2 regions of the Stenotrophomonas sp. CCNWLW162 genome follow, and region 1 is predicted to be linked to the other one. Evidence: riboswitches for the same ligand, from Rfam matches in the RefSeq annotation. Region 1 holds a riboswitch; the other holds the start of a gene.
The links. A riboswitch is a leader RNA that binds a small molecule or an ion and turns the genes downstream of it on or off. The one in region 1 is predicted to bind glycine.
Positions count from the first base shown of each region.

Region 1 (14,981 bases):
CGACAAGGGCCTGCGCATCGCCCGCGGCCTGCTGCGCGACATCAACAAGCTGGGCCTTCCGGCCGGTGTCGAGTTCCTCGACGTGATCTCGCCGCAGTACATCGCCGACCTGGTGGCATGGGGCGCGATCGGTGCGCGTACCACCGAGAGCCAGGTACACCGCGAGCTGGCTTCGGGGCTGTCGTGCCCGGTCGGCTTCAAGAACGGCACCGATGGCAACGTGAAGATCGCCGCTGACGCAGTGGGTGCGGCATCCAATCCGCATCACTTCCTGTCGGTCACCAAGCAGGGCGGCACGGCCATCGTGTCGACCACGGGCAACCCGGATTGCCATGTGATCCTGCGCGGTGGCAAGCAGCCGAACTACGACGCGGGCAGCGTTGCCGAGGCCTGCCAGGTGCTGGCCAAGTCCAAGCTGCCGACGCGTTTGATGATCGATGCCAGCCACGCCAACAGCCTGAAGAACCCGGAGAACCAGCCGAAGGTGATCGACGACATCGCCGTTCAGCTGGAAGACGGTGAACAGCGCATCGTTGGCGTGATGATCGAGAGCCATCTGGTCGGTGGCCGCCAGGAGCTGGTGGAAGGCCAGTCGCTGGTCTACGGGCAGAGCATCACCGATGGGTGCATCGATTGGGACACCACCGTGACGGTGCTGGAGCGACTGGCTGCGGCCGTGCGCGCCCGTCGCGACGTAAAGGTGTCCGAAGCCGCCTGAGTGCGGCACGTGTGTGGATGGCGGCCAGCGCCTGCGGGGGTGCGGCCGCGATCAGGGCCGGTCGGAGTTGGAGGCCGGCCCATCTGCACCGGCGATGCGCCTGGCGCTGCGCATGAGCGACAGCGCCAGGTACATCGCCGGGGTGGTGTACAGCGTCAGCCACTGGCTGACCAGCAACCCGCCCACAATGGCGATTCCCAGCGGTTGCCGGAGTTCCCAGCCTTCGCCGTTGGCCAGCATCAGCGGCAGCGTGCCCAGCAGCGCCGCCAGCGAGGTCATCAGGATCGGCCGCAGGCGCAATCGCGCTGCTTCCATCACCGCGTCCCGTGCAGTCAGGCCACGCCGCTCGCCGGCCAGCGCGAAGTCCACCAGCAGGATGGTGTTCTTCATCACCACACCGACCAGCAGGAACAGACCGAGCAGCGCGATCAGGTTCAGTTCGTTGCCGAACAGCCACAGCGCCAGCAGTGCGCCGATGCCGGCCGAGGGCAAGGTGGACAGGATCACCAGCGGCTGCAGGAAACTCTCGTAGAGGATGCCCAGCACCAGGTAGACCGCCAGCGTGGCGCCCAGCACCAGCCACAGCTGGCGGGAGCGCAGCTGCTCCAGGCCGCCGGCTTCGCCGGACAGTTTTCCCTGTACAGAACGTGGCAGCATCAGTTTCGACATCGCACCATCGATTGCCTGCGTGGCCTGTTCCAGGCCCACCCCCGGTGCCAGCGCGAACTCGATCCAGATCGAGGCGAACTGCTCACTGTGGTACACCCGGTCCGGTGCCATGCCATAGCGCCAGCTGGCGATGCTCGACAGCGGAATGCGCTGGCCGTTGCCATCGATCACCTGCAGGCGTGGCAGCGTGCCCGGGTCCTGGGTGTGCTTCGGGTCCAGCTCCATCACCACGCGGTACTGGTTGAGGCTGTCGTACAGCGTGGCGACCTGGCGCTGGCTGAAGGAGTTGTTGAGCATGTTGGCCACCGTGCGCAGGTCCACGCCGTGGCGCGCGGCTGCTTCGCGGTCGATGTCCAGCATCACCTGGCGCATGCCTGCTTCGCCCTGTGCTTCCACGTCCACCAGTTCGGGCAGGCCACGCAGCGCGGCAGCCACCTTCGGCGCCCATTCGCGCAGCGGTGCTGTATCGGCCGACAGCAGCTGGAACTCGTACTTGCCACTGCTGCCTGCGCCCTCCAGGCGGATGTCCTGGTCCACCCACAGATAGAGATTGCCGCCGGGCAGCTTGGGCAGCCGCGCGCGCAGGCGGTCAATCACCTCCTGGCTGGAGACCTTTCGCTCGGCCAGAGGCTTCATCTTGATCATGATGAAGGCGTTGTTGACCCCGTTGCTGCCACCGATGTAGCCGATGATGTCCTCAATGGCCGGGTCGGACAGCAACAGCTTCCTGTACGCATCGATCTTCGGTTGCATGGCCTGGAAGGACAGGCCGTCATCGCCACGGGCGAAGCCGCGCAGCTGCGCGGTGTCCTGCTTGGGCACGATGCCCTTGGGCACCTGCTGGAACAGCCACGTGTTGAGCGCGATGACTGCAACGAAGGCCAGCAACGGCCAGCGCAGCCGGCGCAGGCTGGCCTGCAGCGTGCGCAGGTAAGCGCCGCGCACGCGCTCGAACAGTGCATTGCTGCCGCGCTGCCAACGCGAGGGTTGCTGCGCGGCATCCACGAACAATCGTGCACACAGCATCGGAACCAGGCTCAGCGCGACCAGCACGGAGACCGTCATTGCCGCCACCAGGGTCAGCGAGAATTCGCGGAACAGGCGTTCGACGAAGTCATCCAGGAACAGGATGGCGACGAACACCACGGCCAGTGCAACGTTCATCGACAGCAGCGTGGCACCGACTTCCGATGCGCCACGCACCGCCGCCTGCCAGCGGTCCGCGCCGAGTTCGCGATGGCGGGCGATGTTCTCCAGCACCACGATGGCATCGTCCACCACCAGCACCGCCGCGACAATCAACGCCATCAGCGAGAGCGTGTTGAGCGAGAAGCCCATCAGCGCGATCAGCGCCAGCGTACCGAACAGCACCACCGGGATCGCCACGCTGGGCACCAGTGCAGCACGCCAGTGGCCGAGGAAGGCCAGCACCACCAGCACCACCAATACGATCGCCAGCACCAGGGTGACCTCTGCCTCATGCAGGGTGGCGCGGATTACCGGCGAGCGGTCCATCACCAGCCGCATGTCCACGCCGGAGGGCAGCAGTGCATGCAGCTGGGGCAGCTGCGCCTGGATGGCATCGACGGTAGCGATGATGTTGGCGCCGGGTTGGCGGCTGACGATCAGCAGCACGGCCGGGCGTTCGTTGTGGAAGCCGCTGGCATAGCGGTCCTCCACGCCATCGGCAACGGCGGCTACATCGCCCAGCCGCAGCGTGCGGTCGTCGCTCACCTTCAGAGCCAACTCGCGATACTGCGCGGCCTGGCGCAGTTGCAGCGGCGCTTCCAGCTGCCACTGCTGGTGCGCATCCCCCACCGCACCCAACGGGCGCACCGCATTGGCGCGGGCGATGACCTGGGCTACGTCTTCCAGCGCCAGCCCGGCGTGGTTCAGTGCGTTCGGATCCAGCGACACACGCACTGCCGGCAAGGCACTGCCGCCCACCTGCACTTCGCCCACGCCTGGTACCTGCGACAGCTTCTGCGCCAGCACGGTGGAGGCCAGGTCATACAGCTGGCCTGGCGAGCGCGTGTCCGAAGTCAGTGCCAGTGCCAGGATCGGTGCCTGCGAAGGATTCACCTTGCGGTACTGCGGCATGCCCGGCATGCCACTGGGCAGCTGGCCGCGAGCGAGGTTGATCGCGGCCTGCACTTCACGTGCGGCCTCATCGATATCACGGCCGAGCACGAACTTCAGTTCGATCTGGGTCTGGCCCTGGGTGCTGGCCGAATCGATGCGCGAGATGCCGGGCAGGCTGCCCAGCGCACGCTCCAACGGCGTGGCCACGGTGGCGGCCATCGATTCGGGCGAGGCGCCGGGCAGGCTGGCACTGACTTCAATGGCTGGGTAGTCCACCTGTGGCAGCGGCGCCACCGGCAACAGCCGCAGCGCCAGCAGGCCGGCCAGCACCAGTGCCACCGCCAGCAGGATCGTTGCTACCGGGCGCTGCACGCAGGCCTGCGCCAGGCGCGCGATGGGGGTCACGCGCGTGCCTCGTCAGCGCCCGTCGGGGCCGCTGCACGGCCACGCTGCAGGCGGTCGAAGGCCAGGTAGATCACCGGCGTGGTGAACAGCGTCAATACCTGGCTGACCAGCAGTCCGCCCACCATCACCCAGCCCAGTGGCTGCCGCAGCTCGGCGCCGGAACCGCTGGCCAGCATCAGCGGTACCGCGCCGAACAGTGCGGCCAGCGTGGTCATCAGGATCGGCCGGAAGCGCAGCAGCGCGGCCTGATGGATCGCCTCGCGTGGTGACATGCCGCGTGTGCGCTGCGCGTCCAGCGCGAAGTCGATCATCATGATCGCGTTCTTCTTCACCAGCCCGATCAGCAGCACGATGCCGATCACCGCGATCAGATCCAGGCTGCGTCCGCTCAGCCACAGTGCGGCCAATGCACCCACGGTGGCCGAGGGCAGGGTGGACAGGATGGTGATGGGATGGATGAAGCTCTCGTAGAGCACGCCCAGCACGATGTACATCACTACCACGGCCGCCAGGATCAGCCACAACGTGGACGATAGCGAGCTGCTGAAGGCGGCCGCCGCGCCCTGCAGGCGAAGTTCGATGCTCTGCGGCAGATTCACCTGCGCGCGCGCGGCGAGCACGGCATCCACCGCTTCGCCCAGCGAAGCGCCCGGGGCAAGATTGAACGAAAGCGTAGCCGCCGGGAACTGGCCCACGTGATTGCGCAGCAGCGCGGACGGACCCACCTCTACACGCGCTACCGAACCCAGCGGCACGGTCTGCCCGGCGCTGTTGCGCACGCGCAGGCCGGTGATGGCTTCCGGTCCCGGCTGGCGCGACGGATCGGCTTCCAGCACCACCCGGTATTGGCTGGCCTGGGTGAAGATGGTTGAAATCTGGCGCTGCCCATAGGCGTCGTACAGGGCATCGGCTACCGCTTCCACGCTTACGCCCAGGCGCGCCGCCGCATCGCGGTCGATCGCCACGCGCGCCTGCCGCCCCTGCATCTGCAGATCGCTGGACACATCACGCAGCGCCGGCGACTGGCGCAAGGCCTGCAGAAGCTTCGGTGTCCAGCTTTCCAGCGCTTCCAGATCCGGCGTGGTCAGGGTGAACTGGTACTGGTTGCGGCTGATGCGGTCTTCGATGCCCAGTTCCTGCACCGGTTGCAGGTACAGGGTGATGCCGGGAATCTTCGCCACGCGCTGCTGCAGCCGTTCCATCACGACGGCGGCACCGTCGCGGTCGCCATGCGGTTTCAGTTCGATCAGCAGGCGGCCGGTGTTGAGCGTGGCGTTGTTGCCGTCCACGCCGATGTAGGACGAGACGCTGGCCACTGCCTCGTCGGCTTCGATGGCCGCCGCCAGCGCCTGCTGGCGCTCGCGCATGGCCTGGAACGAGATAGCCTGTGGTGCCTCGCTGATGCCTTGCACCAGGCCGGCATCCTGCACCGGGAAGAAACCCTTGGGCACGGCGAAGTACAGCGCTACGGTCAGTGCCAGCGTCGCCACCGTGGCCAGCAGCATCAGCGGCTGGCGCTGCAGCACCCAGCGCAGCTGGCGGTCGTAAAGGGTGATGACGCGGTCGAAGACATCTTGTTTTGGGGTCGGAGCCCTGGCTGGATCCGACCCCTGGACCGGGGTCAGATCCCCGTGGGGCTCTGACCCCTTCGCATGCGGCTTCAGGAAGCGCGCGCACAGCATCGGCGTCAGCGTCAGCGAGACCAGCAGCGAGATGCCGATGGCTACCGCCAGCGTCACCGCGAACTCATGGAACAGCGCGCCCACCAGGTCGGCCATGAACAGCAGCGGGATCAGTACCGCGATCAGCGAGACCGTCAAGGAGACCAGAGTGAAGCCGATTTCCGCTGCACCCCTGAGCGCCGCCTCGCGGGGGCTTTCGCCGTCCTCCAGATGGCGGGCGATGTTCTCCAGCATCACGATGGCGTCGTCCACCACGAAGCCGGTGGCGATGGTCAGTGCCATCAGCGTGAGGTTGTTGAGCGAATAGCCGGCCAGCAGCATCACCGAGAAGGTGCCGACCAGCGACAGCGGCACTGCAACGCTGGGAATCAGTGTGGCCGGCAGATTGCGCAGGAACACCCAGGTGACCAGCACCACCAGCGCGATGGCCAGCACCAGTTCCTTCTGCACGCCGCGCACCGACGCGCGGATCGATTCGGTGCGGTCACTCAGCACGTCCATCTGCACGCCGGCCGGCAGCGTGGTCTGCAGCTGCGGCAGCAATGCTCGCACCTGCTCGACCACGGCGATCACGTTGGCACCGGGCTGGCGCTGGATGTTCACCAGAACTGCCGGCGTAGTGCCGCTCCAGGCGGCCAGCTGTCGGTTCTCAGCGCCATCGCTGATGGTGGCCACATCGCCCAGCCGTAGTGGCGCGCCGTCACGCCAGGCCAGTACCAGCGCGCGGTATTCGGCCACGCTGCGCATCTGATCGTTGGCGTCGAGCATCACCGCTCGGATCGGGCCATCGAAGCTGCCCTTGGGCAGGTTGACGTTGGCCGCAGCAATCGCGGTACGGATGTGGTCCATGCCCAGGCCGTTGGCGGCCAGTGCCGCTGGATTGACCTGGATGCGCACTGCAGGGCGCTGGCCGCCGGCCAGGCTGACCAGCCCGACGCCGGGCAGCTGCGCCAGACGCTGGGCAATGCGCGTATCGACCAGATCGTGCACCTGCGGCAGCGACAGTCCCTGCGAGGTCACCGCCAATGTCAGGATCGGTGTGTCGGCCGGGTTGACCTTGCGGTACACCGGCGGTACCGGCAGGTCTCCGGGAAGGAAGCTGCCTGCCGCGTTGATGGCGGCCTGCACGTCCTGCTCGGCCACGCCCAGCGACACCTCCAGCCCGAACTGCAGGGTAATGACCGAGGCGCCGCCGGAACTGGTCGACGACAGTTGTTTCAGACCGGGAATCTGCCCGAGCTGGCGTTCCAGCGGCGCGGTGATGGTGCGTGTGGTCAGTTCCGGGCTGGCCCCCGGATACAGCGTTGTGATCTGGATGATCGGATAGTCGACCTGCGGCAGTGCGGCCACCGGCAGCAGGCGGTAGGCCAGTACACCGGACAGCAGCAACGCCACCATCAGGAGAGTCGTTGCGACCGGGCGCAGGATGAACGGGCGCGAGAGATTCATGCGCCGGCCTTGATCGCGGCCTCCTCGGTGATGATCTCCACCGCCGTGCCGTCTTCCAGCCCGTCGATGCCTTCGATCACCACCTGGTCGCCGGCCACCAGTCCGGAGCGCACGGCCACGCGTCCATCGTCGGCCGGACCGAGCACCACGTTGCGGCGCTGTGCCTTGTTGTCCTTGTCGACGATATGCACGTAGTTGCCCTGGCTGCCGAACTGCACGGCGGCATCGGGAATCAGCAGCGCGCGCTGCTCGCCCAGTTGCAGGCGGACGTTGACGAACTGGTTGGGGAACAGCGCCAGATCGTGGTTGTCGAAGTGCGCACGCAGTTTCAGCGTGCCAGTGGCGGTATCGATGCGGTTGTCGACACTGGACAGCGCGCCACTGGCAAGCTGCCGGCCTTCTTCGCGGTCCCAGGTTTCCACTGCCAGCGCCGGTTGCACCTGCACGGCATCGAGCAGCGCCGGCAGCTCGGGTTCGGGCACGGTGAACAGAACGCTGATCGGTGCGGTCTGTGCCAGCGTCACCAGGCCTTCGGCATCGCTGGCGCGTACCAGGTTGCCCACGTCCAACCGGCGCAGCCCGACGCGGCCACTGACCGGTGCGGTGATGCGGGTGTACTGCAGCTGCAGGCGCGCCTCGTCAACAGACGCCTGATCGCTGAGGCGGCGGCCCTGCAGCTGGCGCACCTTGCTCTGCTGGTCGCTCAGTTCCTGCCCGGACACGTAGTTCTGCTTCTGCAGTTCGCGGTAGCGCTGCAGCTGGCGCTCGGCGTTCTCCAGCTCGGCCAGGTTCTGTTGCTGGGTGCCCTTGGCCTGCGCCAGCTTCACTTCATACGGGCGCGGGTCGATCTGCGCCAGCAGATCGCCGGCCTTCACCTGCTGGCCTTCCTGGAAATGCAGTCGCAGCAGTTCGCCATCCACACGGCTGCGTACCACCACGCTGTGCAGCGGCGTGACCGTACCGACCGCCTTCAGGCGCAGTACCAGCGGCTCGGCGCTGGCGCGGGCGATGCGCACGGGTACCGTCTTGCCGGGTGCATCGTCGCCGGCACCGGCCTCCGTGCGTGGCCAGAACCCCCACAGCAGGCCGCCGGCAAGGGCAACGCCCAGCATGATCAGCAACGGGCGGGCACGACGGAAGCGGGAGTTTTCGGCGACAGACATGGGGCATCCTGCGCCCTGCGCGCGCAGGGACATGCGGGCCCGTCGGTGCGTTCACGGCACCACGGGCAGCGGGGAGGGAGTGTCTGGCGGGGCCGCGGGCGCGGCGTGGCTGGATGCCGTCGCGGCAGCGACGGGGCGACAATGGTAGCCAATCACCCTGGCCAATGCCGCATGACCAACGTCATGCAACGCAATCGGTAGTGCCGGCCGCTGGCCTGCAACCGGCTGGAATCTGCGGGCGTGCGCCGTGTTTCCGGTCAGCGGCCGGCACTACCATCAAGCAATCAATGCACTTCGTCGTGATAGACGAACTTCGGCATTTCCCAGCGGTAGTGGATCGCCAGCAGGCGCAGCGCGAAGCCGCCGCCCAGGCAGCACAGGATCGCGGTAGCGTCGGCCACGCCCCAGTGCAGCAGCAACAGGTAGGCCGCGCCGGTCAGCAGCGCGATGATCGCGTACAGCTCTTTCTGGAAGATCAGCGGCACCTCGTTGCAGAGGATGTCGCGCAGCACGCCGCCGAAGGCGCCTGTCAGCATGCCGGCAATCAGCACGATCGGCATGGCATGGCCGGCCTCACGTGCGATCGAGCAGCCGATCAGGGTGAAGGCGATCAGGCCCAGGCCATCGAGCACCAGGAAGGTGCGGCGGAAGTGGTGCATCCAGCGTGCGACCCAGGTGGCGATCAGCGCCGCACACACGGTGAAGCCCAGGTACTCGGGATGCTTCACCCAGCCCAGCGGATAGTGGCCGAGCAGGATGTCGCGCAGTGATCCGCCGCCGAGGGCGGTGACGCAGGCGATCATGACCACACCGAACAGGTCCATGCGGCGGCGGCCGGCGGACAGCGCGCCGGTCATGGCTTCGGCGGAAATAGCGATCAGGTAGATGATGGACAACAGCATGGGACAGGCTCCGGGCGCGGTGGGGCCGGCCATGCGCCACTATCGCCATTGCCTGCGCAATGACGGGATGACGATGACCGGTGCCGCTCCCGCTGTCCTTTTGCCTGAGAGTTCAGCGGCATGGGCCGCGTGCCCCTTCGGCGGATCGTCCCGGGCGTGCCCGGTGACCTCTCTCCAGCTCGGCGAGTCGAATGCATGGTTGGTGGGATTCCAGCCCACCGGCCTGAGCGATCATGGGAGCCTGCGCCTTCGGCGGGCGCCAGCGCGGCGCCTCTCTCCTGCATTCGGGCGCCAGTATATCCGCTGCAGTGCAGCACGGCATAATCCGGGCATGGCACCGTCCCTCCGCCCGTGGTTCCTGTACCTGCTCGAATGCCGCGATGGCAGCTACTACGCCGGCATCAGCACCGACGTGGACGCGCGTTTCGCTGCCCACCAGGCCGGAAAGGGCGCGCGTTACACCCGGTCGCGGCCACCACTGCGGGTCCTGGCGGTGCGCGAGTACCCGGACCGAGCAGCGGCCTCACGTGCCGAATGGGAGCTCAAGCGGCAGCCGCGCGAACGCAAACTGGCCTGGCTGTTGCAGTAGATCCACGCCATGCGTGGATGGGGCGCATCCGGCCATGCCATGATCGCCCAGCCTTCAGCGCTGGAGACCCGGATGTCCACCGTTGCCCTGTTGTTCGCACTTTCCGCAGCAGCAAGCCCTGCCGCCGACGCCGCCACGATCGCAGCCATCGAAGCCACCTGCCATGACTACGTGGATGGCCAGCTGGAGGCCGACCCGCAGCGCGTCGCCCGTTCCCTGCATCCGGACCTGGCCAAACGTGCGGTGCTCGGTGATACACCGGACGAACGCCTGGGCCTGCGCCGGATGTCGAAGGAAGAGCTGGTTGCGTTGACGAAGCAGGGCGCGTTGAAGACCCCGAAAGATCAATGGGATCGCCGCTGCACGGTGCTGGACGTGACCGGCAACGCCGCATCGGTGCGGCTGGAAACCCCGTGGTTCGTCGACTACTTCCACATGGGCCGCTTCGAGCAGCGCTGGGTGATCGTCAACGCGCTGTGGTACCCGAAGCCGAAGGCGCCGTGAGCCGAGCATGGGCTCGGCTCTACAGGAACATGCGTGCGGCCCTAGCGCCTCGGCCGCCGGTCTTCCTGGTCATCACCGAAGATGATGCGCGCGCTGCGCTGGTAGCTCCAGTACGCCACGGCCCAGTTCAGCAGCACCACGATGCGGTTGCGGAAACCGATCAGGAAGAACACGTGCGCGGCCAGCCAGAACCACCAGGCGAGGATGCCCGAGAGCTGCAGCCTGCCCAAGTGCACGATTGCAGCCATGCGGCCGATGGTGGCGAGGTTGCCGAAGTCGGCGTACTTGAAGGGACCTGGCGCCGGCTTGTCGTGCAGGCGCGCGCGGAGCACCTCGGCCACGTACTTGCCCATCTGCTTGGCGGCGGGCGCAACGCCGGGTACCGGCTTGCCGTTGGCCTGGTTCAGCACGGCCAGATCGCCGGCCACGAACAGCTCCGGATGGCCAGGCAGTGTCAGGTCGGGTTGCACCTGCACGCGGCCGGCGCGGTCCAGCGGCACGTCCAGTGTACGCGCCAGCGGTGAAGCAGCCACACCGGCGGCCCATACCACCGTGCGTGCCGGCACGAATTGATCGCCGAGCTTGAAGCCCTGGCTGTCGATGTCGCTCACCGGGGTGCCGGTCAGCACTTCCACGCCCAGTTTCTCCAGTTGTCGGCGTGCCTTCAGCGAAAGCACTTCCGGGAACGAAGACAACACGCGTGGGCCAGCTTCGACCAGCCGCACCTTGGCGCTGGCCGGATCGATATGGCGGAACTCGTTGCGCAGCGTATGCCGTGCGATCTCTGCCAGGGTGCCTGCCAGTTCAACACCGGTGGGGCCACCGCCGACCACGGCGAAGCTCAGCCACGCCGCCTTCTTCGCCGGGTCCGGTTCGGCCTCGGCACGTTCGAACGCCAGCAACAGCTTGCGGCGCAGCGCGATGGCATCGTCCAGGGTCTTCAGGCCGGGGGCATCATCGGCCCACTGGTCGTTGCCGAAGTAGGCGTGGGTGGCGCCTGTGGCCAGCAGCAGGGTGTCGTAGTCCAGCGTGCTGCCATCGGCCATGCGGATCTGTCGGGCCTGCTTGTCGATGGTGACCACTTCGCCGAGACGGACTTCCACATTGCGCTGGTGGCCGAGGATGTGGCGCAGCGGTGCGGCGATATCCGGCGCGGACAGGCCGGCGGTGGCCACCTGGTACAGCAGCGGCTGGAACAGATGGTGGTTGCGGCGGTCGACCAGGGTGATGCGTATGCGCTCGCGGGCCAGGGCACGGGTGGCCCAGAGACCGGCAAAACCGCCGCCGACAACAACCAGGTGGGGAACGCGCTCGCGACTCATCGACTCACTCCAGTGGGGGCATGGGGGAAGCGCTTGGCATCTTCGCACGGCAGGCGGTTGTCACGTCAGCGCCCGCGCGGATCGGCGATACTCGGGTTCAGGCAACCGCCCGCGAGGAATCCATGAGCGAACCGGAAAAGCGCATCGCCCTGTTGATCGACGCCGACAATGCGCCGGCATCGAAAATCGACGAGGTCCTGGCCGAAGTCGCCCGCTACGGCGTGGCCAACGTTCGCCGTGCCTATGGCAACTGGAAGAGCCCACGGTTGAAGGGATGGGAGGCGGTGCTGCACGAGTACGCGATCCGTCCGATCCAGCAGTTCGCCTACAGCAAGGGCAAGAATGCTTCGGACATGGCGATGGTGATCGATGCCATGGACCTGCTGTACGCGCGCAATCTGGATGGCTTCGCCATCGTGTCCAGCGATGCCGATTTCACCCCGATGGTGATGCGCCTGCTGACCGATGGCGTGAAGGTCTATGGCTTCGGCGAAAAGAAGACGCCGGAGCCGTTCGTCAACGCCTGCTCGAAGTTCACCTATCTGGAGGCGTTGGGGCAGACTCATGCCAGCGTGCAGGATGCGGAACAGTCATCGAACGAACAGGCACCGAACGAGCCGGTGGCCAACGACGATGCGCGTCCGCGCAAGAGCGGCGCGGAAATGCGCAGCGATACGCGTCTGGTGAAGATGCTGCGACGCGCGGTGTCCTCGGCCGAGGGCGAGGATGGCTGGTCGCACCTGGGCCCGGTCGGCAGCCAGATCGGCAACCAGGCCTCGTTCGACCCGCGCAACTACGGTTACGGCAAGCTCAGCGACCTGCTGGCCGCGATTGGCCTGTTCGAGCTGAAAAAGGACGGCAAGTCCTCCTACGTGCGCGCGCTGCCGAAGAAGAACCGGTAGCGCCAGAAGAACCGGTAGCGCCGGGCCATGCCCGGCGGGTGCGCGAGGGAGTCATGCCACTCGCACATCCGCATGCCGATCAGGCGTATCGTTGCCGCTCGCATTGCCAGCAAGGAAAACCCGCATGTTGAAGATCTGGGGCCGTCGCAATTCCAGCAACGTCCGCAAGGTGCTGTGGTGCGCCGAGGAGATCGGCCTGCCGTATGAGTCCATCGAAGTCGGTGGCAGCCACGGCGGCACGCAGACGCCGGAATACCAGGCGATGAATCCCAACAGCCTGGTGCCGGTGATCGAGGACCACGGCCTGCCGCTGTGGGAATCGAACGCCATCGTGCGCTACCTGAGCGCGCGTTACGCGCTGGGCACGCTGTACGCCGAGGACCCGATGGAACGCGCCCAGGCCGAGAAGTGGATGGACTGGAGCACATCGCGGATGGCGCCGCTGTACACCGACCTGATCTGGGGCATCATGCGCACCGCCCAGGCGGACCGCGACGAAGCACGGATCAACGCCGCCATCGTGCGTGCCGGTGACTACCTGGCGATGGCTGACGCCACGCTGGCCAGGCAGCCGTGGCTGTCGGGCGAGACGTTCGCGATGGGTGACATCCCACTCGGCTCGCTGATCTACGCGTGGTTCGAACTGCCGATCCAGCGCCCGGAACTGCCGCACCTGGCCGACTGGTACGCGCGCCTGCGCGAACGCCCGGCGTACCAGCGCGGCGTGATGTCGCCGCTGACGTAAGCGGAAACGGTAGCGCCGGGCCATGCCCGGCGGACGCGGTGCGCGCAGAATCCGCCGGGCATGGCCCGGCGCTACCGTCCGCGTGCCCTCAATACAGATCCGTCGGATCCACGTCCAGCGACCAGCGCACCTTGCGTGCTTCCGGCAGCGCGTACAACTGCGGCACCAAGTGCGAAAGCACGCCATGCAACGGCGGCCGCTGCAGCGCAGACAGCAGCAGCTGGGTGCGCTGGTAGCCGGCGCGGCGCGGCATCGGCGCCGGCATCGGCCCGTAGGCCTCGACCGCGTTCTGTTCGCCCAGCAATTGCCGCGCGGCCAGCAGGAAGGCATTGGCGTGCTCCACCTGCTGGGCTTCGGCGCGCATCAACGCCAGGTGCGCGAACGGTGGGAATCCAGCCGCCTCGCGCTGGTTCAACTCGGCCTGCGCGAACGGGTGGTAGCCGCCGCTCACCAGCGTTTCCAGCAACGGATGCCCGGGATGGTGGGTCTGCAGCCAGACTTCGCCGGGATCGCGTGCGCGGCCGGCGCGGCCAGCGACCTGGATCAGCTGCTGTGCCAGTTTTTCACTGGCACGGAAGTCGGCCGAGAACAGCCCTTCGTCGATGCCCACCACCACCACCAGAGTCAGCTTGGGCAGGTCGTGGCCCTTGGCCAGGATCTGCGTGCCGACCAGGATGCCGGGCTGATCGCCCAGTTTCGCCAGCTGCTGTTCCAGCGCGTCGCGTCGCGACGTGGTGCCGCGGTCGATGCGCACCACCGGGAATTCGGCGAAGGCCGCAGTGAGGTGCTCTTCCAGGCGTTCGGTGCCGATACCCTGCGGCTGCAGCGCCAGGCTGCCGCAGGCCGGGCAGGCCAGCGGTGCCGGTTGCCGCGCACCGCAGTGGTGGCATTGCAGGCGACGACCGCCACCATGCACGGTCATCGGAGCATCGCAGCGGTTGCAGGGCGCGGTCCAGCCGCAGTCATGGCACAGCAGCACCGGCGCGTAACCGCGGCGGTTCTTGAATACCAGCACCTGCTGGCCGCGCTTGAGATGCTCGCCGATGCCGGCCAGTACGTCGGCCGACAAACCGTCATGCAGCGGCCGTTTGCGTACATCCAGGATGCGCACGCGCGGTGGCCGTGCGTCGCCGGCACGCTGCTTCAGGCGCAGGTGGGTGTAGCGCCCGGCATAGGCGTTGTGCAGGGTTTCCAGCGACGGCGTGGCGCTGCCCAGCAGCACCGGGATGCCCAATGCCTTGGCCCGCACCAGAGCGAAATCGCGCGCGTGATAGCGGATGCCGTCCTGCTGCTTGTAGCTGCCGTCGTGTTCCTCGTCAACGATCAGCAGGCCGGCTTGCGGCAATGGCGTGAACACCGCCGAGCGGGTGCCGACGATGACCCGAGCTTCACCGCGAGAGGCGGCCGCCCAGACGCGCGCGCGCTCGTTGTCATTCAACCCCGAGTGCAGCGCGTGCACGGCGATGCCGAGACGGCCGCGAAAGCGTGCCAGGGTCTGCGGAGTCAGGCCGATTTCCGGCACCAGCACCAGCGCCTGCTTGCCCTGTGCCAGGCAATGGATGATCGCCTGCAGGTACACCTCGGTCTTGCCGCTGCCGGTCACGCCATCCAGCAGGAACGGCTGGAAACCCTCGGTGGCGTTGATCGCGGCCACGGCCTCGGCCTGGTCCGGATTGAGGGTGGGGCCGGGCAGCGGTTGCGCGTGTTGCGGGGCCACACTCAGGGCGACGCGCTCGGCCAGCTCACGCTTGGCCAGGCTGCGCGCAGCGGTGCGCCAGTCCTGCATGCGTTCACCCAGCACGTCTTCGTCCACTGTGGCCTCGGCCAGCAGCTCGGCCAGTTGCCGGGG
Region 1 is NZ_JBBCBL010000002.1:382,092-397,072, reverse strand. Features, by position in the region: gene V9K93_RS06810 (3-deoxy-7-phosphoheptulonate synthase) at 1-718, shown strand, start outside; gene V9K93_RS06805 (efflux RND transporter permease subunit) at 770-3,874, opposite strand; gene V9K93_RS06800 (multidrug efflux RND transporter permease subunit) at 3,871-7,005, opposite strand; gene V9K93_RS06795 (MdtA/MuxA family multidrug efflux RND transporter periplasmic adaptor subunit) at 7,002-8,168, opposite strand; gene V9K93_RS06790 (trimeric intracellular cation channel family protein) at 8,453-9,070, opposite strand; glycine riboswitch at 9,155-9,258, opposite strand; glycine riboswitch at 9,272-9,361, opposite strand; gene V9K93_RS06785 (GIY-YIG nuclease family protein) at 9,402-9,659, shown strand; gene V9K93_RS06780 (nuclear transport factor 2 family protein) at 9,732-10,163, shown strand; gene V9K93_RS06775 (NAD(P)/FAD-dependent oxidoreductase) at 10,205-11,485, opposite strand; gene V9K93_RS06770 (NYN domain-containing protein) at 11,608-12,387, shown strand; gene V9K93_RS06765 (glutathione S-transferase family protein) at 12,512-13,132, shown strand; gene V9K93_RS06760 (primosomal protein N') at 13,221-14,981, opposite strand, start outside.

Region 2 (14,981 bases), on a different contig from region 1:
TCCCGTTTGGCAGGCCGATATGGGCGCATCCCCCCCGTTTTGGATTCACCCCATGAACTACTTGAGGAACGTCAGGGTCGCCTGGCGTCTTGGGCTTGGCTTTGGCCTGTTGTTGCTGCTGGTTGCAGCCGTGGTCGCTACCGGTGCCACCGCCACCATGGTGCAGAAGCGCGCGATGGAGCAGGTGGTCGAGGTCGGCGTAGCCAAGGTGCGGCTGCTGTCGGAGATGCTTGATGCCAACAACCAGATGATGGTCGTGCGCCGCGAGATGCTGATCCGCCAGGGCGAAGACCGTGCCAACGACGAGCAGCGCATCGCCGATCTGGTCAAGCGCTACGAGACCAGTTGGACGGCCTACCAGGCCCTGCCCGGCGATGCCGAAGGCAAGGTGATCGGCGAGGCCATCGCCGCCAAGCGCGCGATCGCCCGTCCGCTCAACAAGCAGACCAGCGAACTGATGGAACAGGGGGATTTCCCCGGCGCCGTGGCGCTGACCCTGGGCCCGGTCCAGGAAGCGGCCAATGGCTGGAACAAGGCACTGGCCGATGGTGTGGCCTTCGAAGAGAAGGAAAGCCGTGATGCCGCCGCCGAGGCGATCCGCCTGGGCGAGCGCAGCCTGCTGCAGCTGCTGGTGCTGGGCGGCGTCGCGCTGTTGGTCGGCATCGGTGCCTCGGTGATGATCGGCCGCAGCTTGACCGGTCCGCTGGCCCGCGCGGTGAACCTGGCTGAACGTCTGTCCAAGGGACAGCTGGACCAGGAGTTCCGCCTTGGCGGCCGCGATGAACTGACCCAGCTGGGTGAAGCTATGGCCAGCGTGCGCCAGAGCGTGCAGGCCGCCATCGGCGCGCAGCTGCAGATGGCCGAGCAGCATGAAGCCGGCGCGATCCGTTACCGGATGGACGCCAGTGCGTTCCCCGGCGACTTCGGCCGCATGGTGCAGGCCACCAACCACCTGGTCGAATCGCACGTGCAGGTGCAGCTGCTGATGGCCGAGGTGATGCAGCGCTATGCCATCGGCGACCTCAGCCGCGATCTGCCCGAGTACCCGGGTGAGAAGGGCACGCTGACCCGTACCCTGGCGGCGGTGAAGCAGAGCCTGATGGCGATCAACGCGCAGATCGATGAACTGGCCCGTGCCGCGCGCGCTGGCGATTTCAGCGTGCGTGGCGACGCCGCGGCATTCCAGTACCAGTTCCAGGCGATGGTGAACCACCTCAACGGCATGATGGCCAGTTCGCAGGCCAGCATCGCCGATGTCTCCGACGTGCTGCGCGCCATCTCGCATGGCAACCTCACCGCGCGCATGGAGGGCGAGTACGAGGGCGTGTTCGCGCGCATGCGTGACGATGCCAATGCCACCACCACGCAGCTGACCGGAATCGTGCGTGGCATCCAGGTGGCCGCCGACAGCATCAACAACGCGGCACAGGAACTGGCGGCCGGCAACAACGATCTGTCGCGCCGTACCGAACAACAGGCCGCGAATCTGGAAGAGGCTGCGGCCTCGATGGAAGAGCTGACCTCCACCGTGCGCCAGAACGCCGAGCTGGCACGCCAGGCCGACAGCGAAGCGCATGCGGCCGGCGTTGCCGTGCGCGAGACCGAGCAGGCCATGGCGCAGATGGCCACGGTGATGGGTGAGATCGACCAGTCTTCGGCGCGCATTTCGGAAATCTCCACGGTGATCGATGGCATCGCCTTCCAGACCAACATCCTGGCGCTGAACGCTGCAGTGGAAGCGGCGCGTGCCGGCGAACAGGGCCGCGGCTTTGCGGTGGTGGCCAGCGAAGTGCGTACGCTGGCACAGCGTGCCGGTGTCGCTGCCAAGGAGATCAAGGAGTTGATCGAGGACGCCGCTGCCAAGGTGCAGAGTGGTCTGGCCGTGACCGTGGAATCGGAAGCCGCCATTGCCCGCGTGGCCCAGGCGAGCTCGCGTACCACCCAGCTGATGAGCGACATCGCCGCCGCCAGCAAGGAACAGGCGGCCGGCATCGAGCAGGTCAACCAGGTGGTGGTGCAGATGGACCAGGTGACCCAGCAGAACGCTGCGCTGGTGGAAGAGGCGACCGCTGCCAGCCGCGCGCTGGAAGAGCAGGCGCATGCGCTGACCACGTCGGTGTCGGTGTTCCAGATCGAGCAGGACGGTGCAGCCCGCGCCGTGGTGGCGCGCGCGGCCTGATCGTCACCGCGTCGGCACGGCAAAGTGCCGTGCCGACCGAGAAGACCTCAGCGCTTGAACAAGCGCTCGTGCATCCAGCCGTCGTTGGTCAGCACGAGCGTCGCTTTGCCATCGATTTCGTCCTTAGCTTGATCCGCGAGGTTACGGTAGCTGGCCTGGACCTCTTTCGATCTGGCCCAACTGTCCGCATCTTCGACCTTGTAGCGGAAGTTCACCTGAGACAATTTCACGCCCATCATCTCGCTGGGCTCGGTAAAGGTGTCCACCTCTGTCACCCTGAACTTGCCGGTGCAGAACGCTGCTTGACCTGCAATTGTTTCTGCCCCGCCTTCTACGAGGAACTTCTTTCCTTTGGATGTAAGCGCGTACTCGCCAGCCGGTACGGTCGATGTGCCAAACATCGACTTCATTTCAGATGCTTGGCGGCTCAGCAACCCGGCCTCGACCAAGGCGTTGGCCTGCAGGCGCGCGCGCTCTCCCAAGCTGCCATCGTTGGCCAGTTTGAAGGGGAGTTCCCGCGCGGGCAAAGCAGCGCAGAGCCCGTTCTTGGTATCAAGATATTTCTGAATAGCCTTGCCGAAATTGCCCTTGTTGGCGGTCTGGGAACTGCTGCATGCCGCCAGTACGAGCATCAGCGCGCTGGTCGCCAGAACTCGGTTCACATTCTTCATCTCAACTATCCCTGTCAGTGGGTCAATCAGCGTAGCCGCTACCACCGAGCGAAGCTACAGGGTGGTGGATGTCGATGATCTGTCCTTGAGGGAGCCCAGCGAGGATGCCCTGGCGGCGATCAGCAGTGCCAGATGACTTCCGGATTGCTCTGCACGGGATATAGCCGTTTACGACAAACTGCGCGACGTGCACTGCCTTCATCGGTGTGCCTGAGCTACGAGTGTCTCTGGATGGCAGAGCAGGTGAGTCGCGCTATCACCGATGCCGTACGGCCGTTGCCGCTCGGTCTTCACTCCTCCATAGGAGAGGGCGTAGGCCTGCGCCCGCTGATCGCGATGACCCTGGCCGTGGCCGCCTTCATGGCGCTGGGCGCGGCGAACTACGTGACGGTGCGCGGGGAGCAGATCCACAACGCCGGCAGCGGCGAAGTGATCCGCCTGCAGTTGAACGGCGACCGCGCGCCGTTGCCGGGCACTGCGCGCCTGCTCGGTTCCAGCAGCGCGTTCCTGTTCGTCTGGTGGCCGCAGCAGCGGCGTGCCGAGACCATTCCGATCGCGGCGTTGCGCACGCTGCAGGCGGCTGCCGTGCCGGTGCCCTCAGCCGCAGTGACGGTGGGGCCGTCCCGCTGAGGTAGGGTGCGTGGGTCGCTTGGGACCGATCCAGCGAAAGTAGGCGCTGCGCCACAGATCCAGCGCCTGTGATGCGGGCGCGGGCTGCTCCCCGTTTTCGGGGACGATCAATTTCTGCTCCGCGTTCGGGCAGCCTTTTTCGCTGCGGTCTTGCGTGCCGCTGTCTTTCGGGTACGGGTAGCCGCCGCCTTCTTGGCGGCGGCGCTGCGGGTTGCGGCGGTAGCCTTCTTGACGGGCGCCTTTTTGGGAACGGCTTTCTTCGCCGTGCTGGATGCAGGCGCCCTCTTTGCAACCGTCCTTTTCGCAGCAGACTTCTTCGCAGGCGACTTTTTCACGGACGACTTTTTCTCAGCCGGTTTCTTGGCAGTCGACTTCTTCGTAGTAGTCTTCTTCACAGCGGCCTTCTTCGCTGGCGCCTTTTCCGCCGCCTTGCGCGCGCTGCCGCTGCGCTTGCCACCACCATCCTGCTTGTTCACGGTGGCCCAGGCGATTCGCTCGGCGGTGCCTTCACTGGCACCGCGTTCGCGCTCACTCTCTTCGATATGCTCGGCCTGGCGCTTCTGCTTGTCGGTATAGGCGGATTTGTCACCACGAGGCATGGGGATTCTCCTGTTGGATGATCAGGCCAGCAGGCGCAGCTTCGGCTCGCGTGCCCACTGGCGGGTGGCGGCAGCGGCGAGGAAGGCCTTGCTGTCCTCGGCCTCCAGGGTGCCGGCATCGTTGCCGACGCGCGCTGCCTTCAACAGGGCCTGTGCGCCTTCGTCACTGGCGATGGCTTTCAGGTGCGCCCAGGCATCGCTGACAAAGCCCATGGCTGCCGCTTCCTTGGCCAAGGCCTTGCCGGCGTCGGCACTCAGCACGACCGCCACTGCGTCGAACACCACCGACGGGGTACCGGCCAGCTGTCCATCGGCGGCCTGCGTTTTGCCGTCGCTGAGCGTGGCACCGCCAATTTTCGGCGCGACCAGCTTGACGCTGGCGCCGGCCTTTTCGGCGGACTTGCGCAGAGTGGCGATCACCCGTGCATCGGAGCCCTCGTCGAACAGGATGCCGATGCAGCGCCCCTGCAGCAGGGGCTTGTTGCGGCCGATCACGCGCACCTCGGGTGCGGCGGGCAGGTCCTGTGCAGGGGTTGCCGTCGGTGCCGGGGCGGGCAGGGTGCCCAGTGCCAGCCCGTCGGCCACGCGCTTGGCCAGGCCTTCGTCGATGTTGCGCAGATGGCTGACGGTGCGCACGCGCACCTTCTCGGTTTCCACCTTCGACAGCTCGAACACCAGCGCCGAGGCCAGGTGCGCCTGTTCCGGTTTTTCCAGGCTGCGGAAGAACATCCGCGCCTGGCTGTAGTGGTCGGCAAAGCTCTCCGCGCGGGTGCGGCCCTTGCGCCCATCATCGGCGCTGGCGTGGCTGCGGAAACCGGCAGGCGTCTCGCGAGGGCTGTCTTCCTGCAGCGAGCTGGGGTCGTAGGCCACGCGCCCCTTCGGCACCTGCATCTGCATGTGGCCATCGCGCTGGTGGTTGGCGAACGGGCACTTCGGTGCGTTGATCGGAATCTGGTTGAAGTTCGGTCCGCCCAGGCGGATCAGCTGGGTATCCAGATAGGAGAACAGCCGCCCCTGCAGCAGCGGGTCGTTGCTGAAATCGATGCCCGGCGGCACGTTGGCCGGGCAGAAGGCAACCTGCTCGGTCTCGGCGAAGAAGTTGTCCGGCCAGCGGTCCAGCACCATGCGTCCGATCACCTGCAGCGGCACCAGCGACTCGGGGATGATCTTGGTCGGGTCCAGGTGGTCGAACGGGAAGCCATCGGCCTGTTTTTCGGTGAACAGCTGCACGGCCAGCTCCCACTCGGGGAAGTCGCCGCGCTGGATCGCCTCGAACAGGTCGCGGCGGTGGAAATCGTTGTCGGCGGCCTGCAGCTTCAGCGCCTCATCCCAGATCGTGGACTGCAGCCCCAGCTTCGGACGCCAATGGAACTTGACGAAGGTGGAATTTCCTTCCTCATCCAGCAGGCGGAAGCTGTGGATGCCGAAGCCTTCGATGGTGCGCAGCGAGCGCGGGATCGTGCGGTCACTCATCGCCCACATGATCATGTGCATCGACTCGGGCATCAGCGAGACGAAATCCCAGAACGTATCGTGCGCGCTGGCCGCCTGCGGGAACGCGCGGTCCGGTTCCATCTTCACCGCATGGATCAGGTCGGGGAACTTGATCGCATCCTGGATGAAGAACACCGGAATGTTGTTGCCGACCAGGTCCCAGTTGCCTTCCCTGGTGTAGAACTTCACCGCGAAGCCGCGCACGTCGCGCGGGGTGTCGACCGAGCCTGCGCCGCCGGCAACCGTGGAGAAGCGGGTGAACACCGGCGTCTTCACCCCGACTTCGGTGAGGATCTTCGCCCGGGTCACCTTGCCCAGCGACCGGGTCAGTTCGAAGAAGCCGTGGGCAGCCGAACCGCGCGCGTGGACGATGCGCTCGGGAATGCGTTCGTGGTCGAAGTGGGTGATCTTCTCGCGCAGCAGGAAGTCTTCCAGCAAGGTCGGCCCACGCGGCCCCTGGCGCAGGGAATTCTGGTTGTCGGCGACCGGGATGCCCTGGTTGCTGGTCAGTACCGGATGGGCGCCTCCTGCCAGCTGATGCAGTTCATCGCCCTGGCCGCGGCTGTCACGGTCGGCGGAGGGAGTGGCGGGAGCGCGCTTGCCGGTCGGCTTGCTGGCGGCCATGGAGGTTCTCCTGGAGCGGGTAGGGGCAGACTCCGGACACTGGCGCGGGTGGCGTTAATCCACAGTCCCCTGGGGGTGAACGCGCAGGGAAATCGGCGGCTCGGGTATGCTTGCCGCATGCGAGTCGAGCCCGCCGACATCGAAGCCCTGTTCGACGCCATTCCGGACGTGCTGTTCTTCATGAAGGACCGCCAGGGCCGCTACACCTACGTCAACCAGACCATGCTGCGACGGCTGGGCCTGCGTGCGCGCAAGGACGTGATCGGCCGTACCGCGGCCGAGATCTACCCGACCGGCCTCAGTGCGGACTACGTCGACCAGGACGCCCGTGTGCTGTCCGGCGAGGTGATCGAGAACCTTATGGAGCTGCACCTGTTCGCCAACCGCGAACCGGGCTGGTGCCTGACCTGCAAGCGCCCGCTGGTGGTTGATGGGGCCATCGAGGGTCTGATCGGCATTTCCCGCGACCTCGGCCAGAAGGACAGCCTGGGCACCCAGTACGAGCAGCTGCGACTGGCCCTGGCCCACCTCAATGCGCACTACGCCGAGAACGTACGCATGCAGACCCTGCTGGACATCACCGGCTTCTCGCTGTCCAAGCTTGAACGCAGTTTCCGCAAGGTGTTCCAGATGACCCCGCAGCAGGTGCTGACCCGGCTGCGGATCCAGATGGCCATGCACCTGCTGCACGGCGACGACAGCATCGCCTGCATCGGCCAGGCCTGCGGTTTCAGCGACCAGAGCGCCTTTACCCGCAAGTTCAAGGCTGAAACCGGTTTCTCGCCGCGCGCCTATCGCGCCCGTATCGGTGGGAACGTCGGCGAGCCAGCGCTGGCCTGAGCCGCCTGCTGCGCTGCGCCTATCCCCGTGGGCATGGGACAGGGTAAGGTGTCGCCCCTGTAGCCGCCGCCAGCCCTGCCGATGCCCAACTCGATTCCGACCGCTTCGCCGTCCCGCCTCGGGCACTCGCTCAAGCCCCGCCAGCTGATCATGATGGGCCTGGGCAGCGCCATCGGCGCCGGCCTGTTCCTCGGCTCGGGCGTGGGTGTGCAGGCGGCCGGTCCGGCGGTGCTGGTGTCGTATCTGGTGGCTGGCGCGCTGGTGATCATCGTAATGAACGCGCTGGGCGAAATGGCGGCGGCCAAACCGACCAGTGGTGCGTTCTCGGTATATGCGGCCGACGCCATGGGCGCTACCGCCGGCGCTACCGTGGGCTGGCTGTGGTGGGTGCAGCTGGTGATCGTGATCGCCGCCGAGGCCGTCGGTGCAGCCGGGCTGCTGGCCTCGGTCTGGCCGGTGATACCGGTGCCGATGGCGGCACTGGCCTTCATGCTGTTCTTCACCGCGATCAACCTGCTCGGAGTGAAGAACTTCGGCGAGTTCGAATTCTGGTTCGCCATCCTCAAGGTGGCGGCGATCCTGGCCTTCATCGCCATCGGCGTGGCGCTGCTGATGGGCTGGCTGCCGCAGGTGGCCTCGCCGGGCCTGAGCAACTTCACCGAGCATGGCGGCTTCGCGCCGAAGGGGCTGGCCGGTATTGGCGCGGCACTGCTGGTTGTCGTTTTTGCCTTTGGCGGCACCGAGATCGTGGCGGTCGCCGCAGCCGAAACCGAAGATCCCGAGCGCAGCATCGCCCGTGCCATCCGCACCGTGGCCTGGCGCATCCTGGTGTTCTACATCGGTTCCCTGAGCGTGATCATCGCCGTGGTGCCGTGGACCAGCGAGGCGCTGAAGTCGCCGTTCGCTGCGGTGCTGGATATCGCCCGCATCCCGGGCGCAGGTACGGCCATCACCCTGATCGCCGTGATCGCGCTGCTGTCGGCGCTCAATGCCAACCTCTACGGCGCCTCGCGCATGATGTATTCGCTGGCGCAGCGTCGTGAAGCGCCGGCCGTGCTCGGCTGGACCGACCCGCGCCAGGTGCCGGTGATCGCCGTGCTGGCCAGCGTGCTGTTCGGCTTTGCCGCCACGGTGATGGAGCTGCTGTTCCCGGACCGCGTACTGCCGGTGCTGCTGAACATCGTCGGTTCCACCTGCCTGCTGGTGTGGACGCTGTCGCTGGTCTCGCAGTTGGTGCTGCGCCGCCGCGCCGACCGCCTCGGCACCCGCCTGCCGTTCCGCATGGCCGGTTTCCCATGGCTGACCGTCTGTGCGCTGGGCATCCTGGCACTGATCTTCGGCCTGCTGCTGAGCGAGTCGCATACCCGGCTGCAGTTCCTGTCGATGGTGGCGCTGACCGCCACGATCGCCGCCGGCAGTGCCATCGCACGGCGCATGCGCGAGGCGTGACTGAAGCTGCCGGCCAGCGGCCGGCACTACCACGGGGGCTGCACATCCGCCGTGCCATCCTGATCGCGTGGGCCGCCAGCGGCCCGTCGACCAGGAGTACCGCATGCTGCGCAGTCGCCCCTTCCTGATGTTCACCGGCCAGGCTGAGGCCGCCCTGGCCCTGTACGCCGAAGCCTTCGCCGATTTCCGCCTGCTGGCCCTGCAGCGCCACCCGGAAGGCCCGGGAGCGGGCGTGCCGGGGCAGGTGCGCCAGGCCATCTTCCTGCTCGGCGGCACCCATTACCTGTGCTTTGACAGTCTGGACGTGCACGATTTCACCTTCTCGCCGTCGATCTCGCTGTTCGTGGAGTGCTCCGGCGCCGAACAGTTCGAGCGTGCCGCGCGGGTGCTGGGCGAGGGTGGCCACTGGCTGATGCCGGTGGGCGACTATGACTTCAGCAACCGCTATGGCTGGGTGCAGGATCGCTTCGGCGTGTCGTGGCAGTTGAGCCTGGGGCAGATGCCGGACCCGTGACCGGATGTTTGTGGGTGTGGGCCTTGGTCCATACGCCCTTATGAAAACGGCCCGCTTGCGCGGGCCGTTTTCTTTACCGATGCAGCGAGGAATCAAGCCTCGACTTCATCATCCTTGTAGGCATCGACCGGGATACAGGCGCACATCACGTTCTTGTCGCCGTACACGTTGTCGACGCGAGCCACCGGCGGCCAGTACTTCTGCAGCTTCAGGCTCGGCAGCGGGAACGCAGCCAGTTCACGCGGGTAGGCGTGGGTCCACTCGCTGGCGGTCACCGCGGTCGCGGTATGCGGCGCGTTCTTCAGCGGGTTGTCCTCGCGGTCCAGGCGGCCGTCTTCGATCGCGGTGATCTCTTCGCGGATCTGGATCATCGCGTCGATGAAGCGATCCAGCTCATGCAGCGATTCGCTCTCGGTCGGCTCGACCATCAGCGTGCCGGCCACCGGGAAGCTCAGCGTCGGGGCATGGAAGCCGAAGTCGATCAGGCGCTTGGCCACGTCTTCGGCACCGATGCCGCTGGTCTTCTCCAGCGGGCGCACGTCCAGGATGCACTCGTGTGCCACCAGGCCGTTGCGGCCGGTGTACAGGGTCTTGAAGTGCGGAGCCAGGCGCTTGGCGATGTAGTTGGCGTTGAGCTGGGCGACCTGGGTGGCCTTGCGCAGGCCTTCGGTACCCATCATCGCGATGTACATCCAGCTGATCGGCAGGATCGAGGCGCTGCCGAAGCTGGCCGCGCTGACCATGCCGACCGGGCCGTGGTCCCCCAGCTTGCCCGGCAGGAACGGCGCCAGGTGCTCCTTGACCGCGCACGGGCCAACGCCCGGGCCGCCGCCGCCGTGCGGGATGCAGAAGGTCTTGTGCAGGTTCAGGTGGGAAACGTCCGAACCCCACTTGCCCGGCTTGGCCACGCCGACCAGAGCGTTCATGTTGGCACCGTCGGTGTACACCTGGCCGCCGTGCTTGTGGATGATCTCGCAGATCTCCACCACTTCTTCCTCGAACACGCCGTGCGTGGACGGGTAGGTCATCATGATCGCGGCCAGGCGGTCGCTGTACTTCTCGGCGTTGAGGCGGATGTCCTCGACGTCGACGTTGCCGTTGGCGTCGGTCTTGGTCACCACCACCTTCATGCCGCACATCTGCGCCGAGGCCGGGTTGGTGCCGTGCGCCGAGTCCGGGATAAGGCAGATGTCACGATGGTCTTCGCCGCGCGAACGGTGGTAGGCACGGATCGCCAGCAGGCCGGCATACTCGCCCTGCGCGCCGGAGTTCGGCTGCAGGCTCACTGCGTCGTAGCCGGTGCATTCGACCAGCATCGCTTCCAGCGAGTCGATCAGTTCCTTGTAGCCCAGCGCCTGGTCGGCCGGCACCAGCGGATGGATCTGCGAGAACTCCGGCCAGGTCACCGGAATCATCTCGGCGGTGGCGTTGAGCTTCATGGTGCACGAGCCCAGCGGGATCATCGTGCGGTCCATCGCCAGGTCCTTGTCGGCCAGCGAGCGCAGGTAGCGCAGCAGCTCGTGCTCGCTGTGGTGGGTGTTGAACACCGGGTGGGTCAGGAATTCAGACTGGCGCAGCAGGCCGGCCGGCAGTGCGTCGGCGGTGCTGGCATCCAGTGCGTCCACGTCCAGCGAGGCACCGAACACGGCAGCCACGGCCACGATGTCGGCGCGGGTGGTGGTTTCGTCCAGGCTGATGCCGACCGAGTCGCTGTCGATCGCACGCAGGTTGTAACCGGCGGCACGGGCCTTGGCGTGGATCTCATCGGCGTGCACGCCGGTGACATGCAGGGTGTCGAAGAAGTCACCACCGACCTGCACGCCGGCCTTGCGCAGTGCCGCAGCCAGGATCGAAGCCAGGCGGTGGGTGCGGCGCGCGATGCGGGTCAGGCCTTCCGGGCCGTGGTAGACGGCATACATCGAGGCCATCACCGCCAGCAGCACCTGCGCGGTGCAGATGTTGGAGGTGGCCTTCTCGCGACGGATGTGCTGCTCGCGGGTCTGCAGGGTCAGGCGGTAGGCCGGGTTGCCCTGCGCGTCGATCGAGACGCCGATCAGGCGGCCCGGCATCGAACGCTTGTAGGCGTCACGGCAGGCCATGAACGCAGCGTGCGGGCCACCGAAGCCGAACGGCACGCCGAAACGCTGGCTGTTGCCGACGACGATGTCCGCGCCCCATTCGCCGGGGGCGGCCAGCAGGGTCAGCGCCAGCAGGTCGGTGGCAACCGCCACCAGGCCGCCGCGTGCGTGCACGGCATCGACCAGCGCCTTGTAATCGCCCACCTGGCCGAAGGTATCCGGGTACTGCAGCAGCAGGCCGAAGCCGTCCGCTTCCAGCGCTTCGGCCGGCGTGCCCACGCGCAGCACGATGCCCATCGGTTCGGCGCGGGTGCGCAGCAGTTCCAGCGTCTGCGGGTGTACGGCGTCGTGCACGAAGAAGGTGTCCGACTTCGACTTGGCCGAGCGCTTGGCCAGGGTCATCGCTTCGGCGGCGGCGGTCGCTTCGTCCAGCAGCGAGGCGTTGGCGATTTCCATGCCGGTCAGGTCGGCGCACAGGGTCTGGAAGTTGATCAGCGCTTCCATGCGGCCCTGCGAGATTTCCGCCTGGTACGGGGTGTAGGCGGTGTACCAGGCCGGGTTTTCCAGGATGTTGCGCAGGATCACGTTCGGCGTGTGGGTGCCGTAGTAGCCCTGGCCGATGAAGCTGCGCAGTACGGTGTTCTTGTCGGCGATCGCGCGGATCTTCGCCAGCGCCTGCACTTCGGTGATCGACTCCGGCAGCGCCAGCGGTGCCGGCGACTTGATCTTGGCCGGCACAATGGCATCGGTCATCGCATCCAGCGAGGCGTGGCCGATGACGCCGAGCATCTGCGCGATCTCGGCATCGTTGGGGCCGATGTGGCGCTCGACGAAGGCCGAATGATGCTCGAGCTCACGCAGGGAAGGGGTGTTCTGGGACATGGCGAAGGATCCGTCAGGAAAGGGCACACGCACGGGCACAAGCCGCCGGTCGGCGGTCTGCGGGGCGCCCCTCTGTCCTTTTGCCTGAGAGTTTGAAAGCGCGGCGGACCGCTGCTTCTTGCCCCTTCGGCGCCGGATTGAACCGGTCTCTCCAGAGTTCTGTTACGGGTGGTATCGGGCCTGAGCGATTACGGGCGTTGCGCCTTCGGCAGCGGTGTTCCGCTTCTCCCACCGTGTTGCCCGCCGATTATAGCCCGTTGCGCGCCGGCCGGCCGCTCCCGGGAGGCGCCGCTGCGCCTGAATGGCCGATGGCCCGGCCGTGCGTTTTGTGCATCCGTGCATGGCGCGGGGCGCAATCCCCACCTATGATGGGCGGATACCCGAATTCATCTGGCGCTGTCCCTGTTTCAGGGGACTGGCGCCCGCCGTGCGTGCCGCGCATGGCCCTGCCGGACGCCTCTCCATGACCGCCGCTGTTGCTCCCTCCACCCGCCGCATGGCCCTGCTGCTTGCTGGCCTGGCCATGTTCGGTCCGTTCTCGATCGACACCATCTTCCCGGCGTTCCCGCAGCTGGCCCAGCGCCTGGCGGTGGACGAAGTGGCGGTGCAGCAGACCATCAGCGTGTACCTGCTGTTCTACGGCCTGATGAGCCTGGCCCATGGACCGCTGTCCGACGCCTGGGGCCGCAAGCGGGTGATCCTCGGCGGTCTGGTGATCTTCGTCGGCGCCTCGGTGGGCTGTGCATTGTCTACCGACCTGACCACGCTGCTGGCGTTCCGCGCACTGCAGGGCCTGTCGGCAGGTGTCGGCATGATCGTCGGCCGAGCGGTGATCCGCGACCTGTACCACGGCCATGACGCACAGCGGCTGATGAGCCAGGTGTCGATGCTGTTCGGCATCGCTCCGGCAATCGCCCCGATCATCGGTGGCTGGATCCTGCTCAGCGGCGCTGGCTGGCCGTTGATCTTCTGGTTCCTGGTGGTGTTCGCGCTGGTGCTGCTGGCGGCTACCGCACGCTACCTGCCGGAAACCCATCCGGTCGAGGCGCGCGTGCCGTTGTCACCGCGCGTGCTGCTGCGCGACTACGTGCGCATCGGCTTCAATCCGCGTTTCCTGCGCCTGGCGCTGGCCGGCAGCATCGGCTTCGGTGGCGTGTTCCTGTACATCTCCTCGGCGCCGGTGTTCGTGATGCAGCACCTGCACCTGGGCGAGGGCGGCTTCGCCTGGCTGTTCATTCCCACCATCGGCGGCATGACCACCGGCTCGTTCCTGTCCGGGCGCATGGCCGGGCACAGCAGCCCTACGCGACAGGTCTCCATCGGTTTCGGCCTGTGTGCGCTGTCGGTGCTGCTGAACATCGGCTACGTCGGCCTGGCACCACAGTTCGCACTGCCGTGGGCGGTGATGCCGATCTTCCTGGGCGGCATGGGCATGGCGCTGATCTTCCCGATCCTGGCGCTGGCGGTGCTGGACATGTATCCGCACCAGCGTGGCCTGGCGTCCTCGCTGCAGGCCTTCGTGCAGCTGATGATCAGCACCGTGGTGGCCGGCGTGGTGTCGCCGCTGCTCAGCGCCAGCCCGCTGCACCTGGCACTGGGCCAGGCCGCGTTCTTTGGCGCCGGCTTCGTGTTCTGGTACTGGGAACACCAGCGCGAGCGCGCGGCGCAGGCAGCCTGCACGGGTCATTGAGCAGCGTGCAGGGGTAGAGCTGGCGGGGATGCCGGCACATCCTTGCAGCCGCGGACAACCGGACTAGGCTGGGCATTCCAGCCAGCCGGTGCGTGGATGCACGACAGCCAGCCAATCCGATGTCGTCGCATGAGGTACCCCCATGGCTGCGCAGCAGACCTACCGCCTGTTCGAGGTGGCGCTGAAGGAGCGCCGCGTTCTTTCCCCTTCCCTGGACCGCATGGTGTTCACCGGTGCCGACGTGGCGCGGATGAAGACCGAAGGCCCGGACCAGCGGATCAAGGTGTTCTTCCCCTTGCCCGGCCAGGAGGTGCCACAGGTGCCCAGCGGCGAGGACTGGTATCCGCGCTACCGGGCCCTGCCTGATGAGCTGCGGCCGCCGATGCGCACCTACACCATCCGCCAGCTGCGTGCCGAGCAGGGCGAGGTCGACGTTGATTTCGTCATCCACGGCGTGACCGGGCCCGCTTCGCGCTGGGCCATGCATGCGCGGCCGGGTGACCGTGTCGTGCTGCTGGCCCCCGATGCCGACTGTGCCGACAGCAGCGAAGGTTGGGAATGGAAGCCGCCGGCCGGTGTCGGCCAGGTACTGCTGGTGGCCGATGAGACGGCGTTGCCTGCGGTGGCGGGCATCCTGGAGGAACTGGCGGCCATGCCTGATCCGCCGCGCACGCTGGCATTGCTGGAAGTGGCCCAGGCCGGCGACGCGGTGCCGTTGAAAGCGCCGGGCACCGCCGAGCTGGTGTGGTTGCCGCGTGGGCAGGCCGCCTATGGCCAGCCGCTGCTGCAGGCGGTCCAGGAACGGCTGGCGGCGACCTCGAGCGTGGCTGCCGGCGATGCGCTGGAAGAGATCGATGTCGACGCGCAGATCCTGTGGGAGCAGGCCGATGCCAGCGTGGCCGGACCGCTGTATGCCTGGGTGGCCGGCGAGGCGGGTGCGGTCATGGCGATCCGCCGCCATCTGGTGCGTGACTGCGGGCTGGACCGCCGCGCCATCACCTTCATGGGCTACTGGCGGCACGGCAAAGTGCTGGACTGAGCGGTGGCGTGAAGCGGTGCTGCGGGCGGGGTGCGTTATCCTTGCGCCCCCCTCGCAGCGGTACCGCATCATGTCCACCAGCTCCAAGATCCGCCGCGACCAGCGCCGTCGCCAGGAAAAGCAGGCCGCCAACAAGGCAGCCGCGCAGGCCTCGCCGGTGGAGCCGCATGCCGAACTGCGCGACCCGCAGCGCACGCTGCTGGCCGGTATCGTCCGGCGCGATGGCGAATGGGTGCTGGGCATGGATGGCCGCATCGCCGGCCAGAGCGAGAGTGCTGCCCAGGTGCTGGCC
Region 2 is NZ_JBBCBL010000011.1:26,067-41,047, reverse strand. Features, by position in the region: gene V9K93_RS19615 (methyl-accepting chemotaxis protein) at 53-2,179, shown strand; gene V9K93_RS19610 (hypothetical protein) at 2,227-2,850, opposite strand; gene V9K93_RS19605 (hypothetical protein) at 3,094-3,480, shown strand; gene V9K93_RS19600 (histone H1-like repetitive region-containing protein) at 3,588-4,079, opposite strand; gene V9K93_RS19595 (catalase) at 4,101-6,197, opposite strand; gene V9K93_RS19590 (AraC family transcriptional regulator) at 6,315-7,037, shown strand; gene V9K93_RS19585 (amino acid permease) at 7,119-8,486, shown strand; gene V9K93_RS19580 (VOC family protein) at 8,590-9,000, shown strand; gene gcvP (aminomethyl-transferring glycine dehydrogenase) at 9,093-11,960, opposite strand; glycine riboswitch at 12,023-12,125, opposite strand; gene V9K93_RS19570 (multidrug effflux MFS transporter) at 12,424-13,650, shown strand; gene V9K93_RS19565 (siderophore-interacting protein) at 13,793-14,689, shown strand; gene V9K93_RS19560 (hypothetical protein) at 14,760-14,981, shown strand, end outside.
Region 2: another riboswitch for glycine. It lies ahead of gcvP (aminomethyl-transferring glycine dehydrogenase); the one in region 1 lies ahead of V9K93_RS06790 (trimeric intracellular cation channel family protein).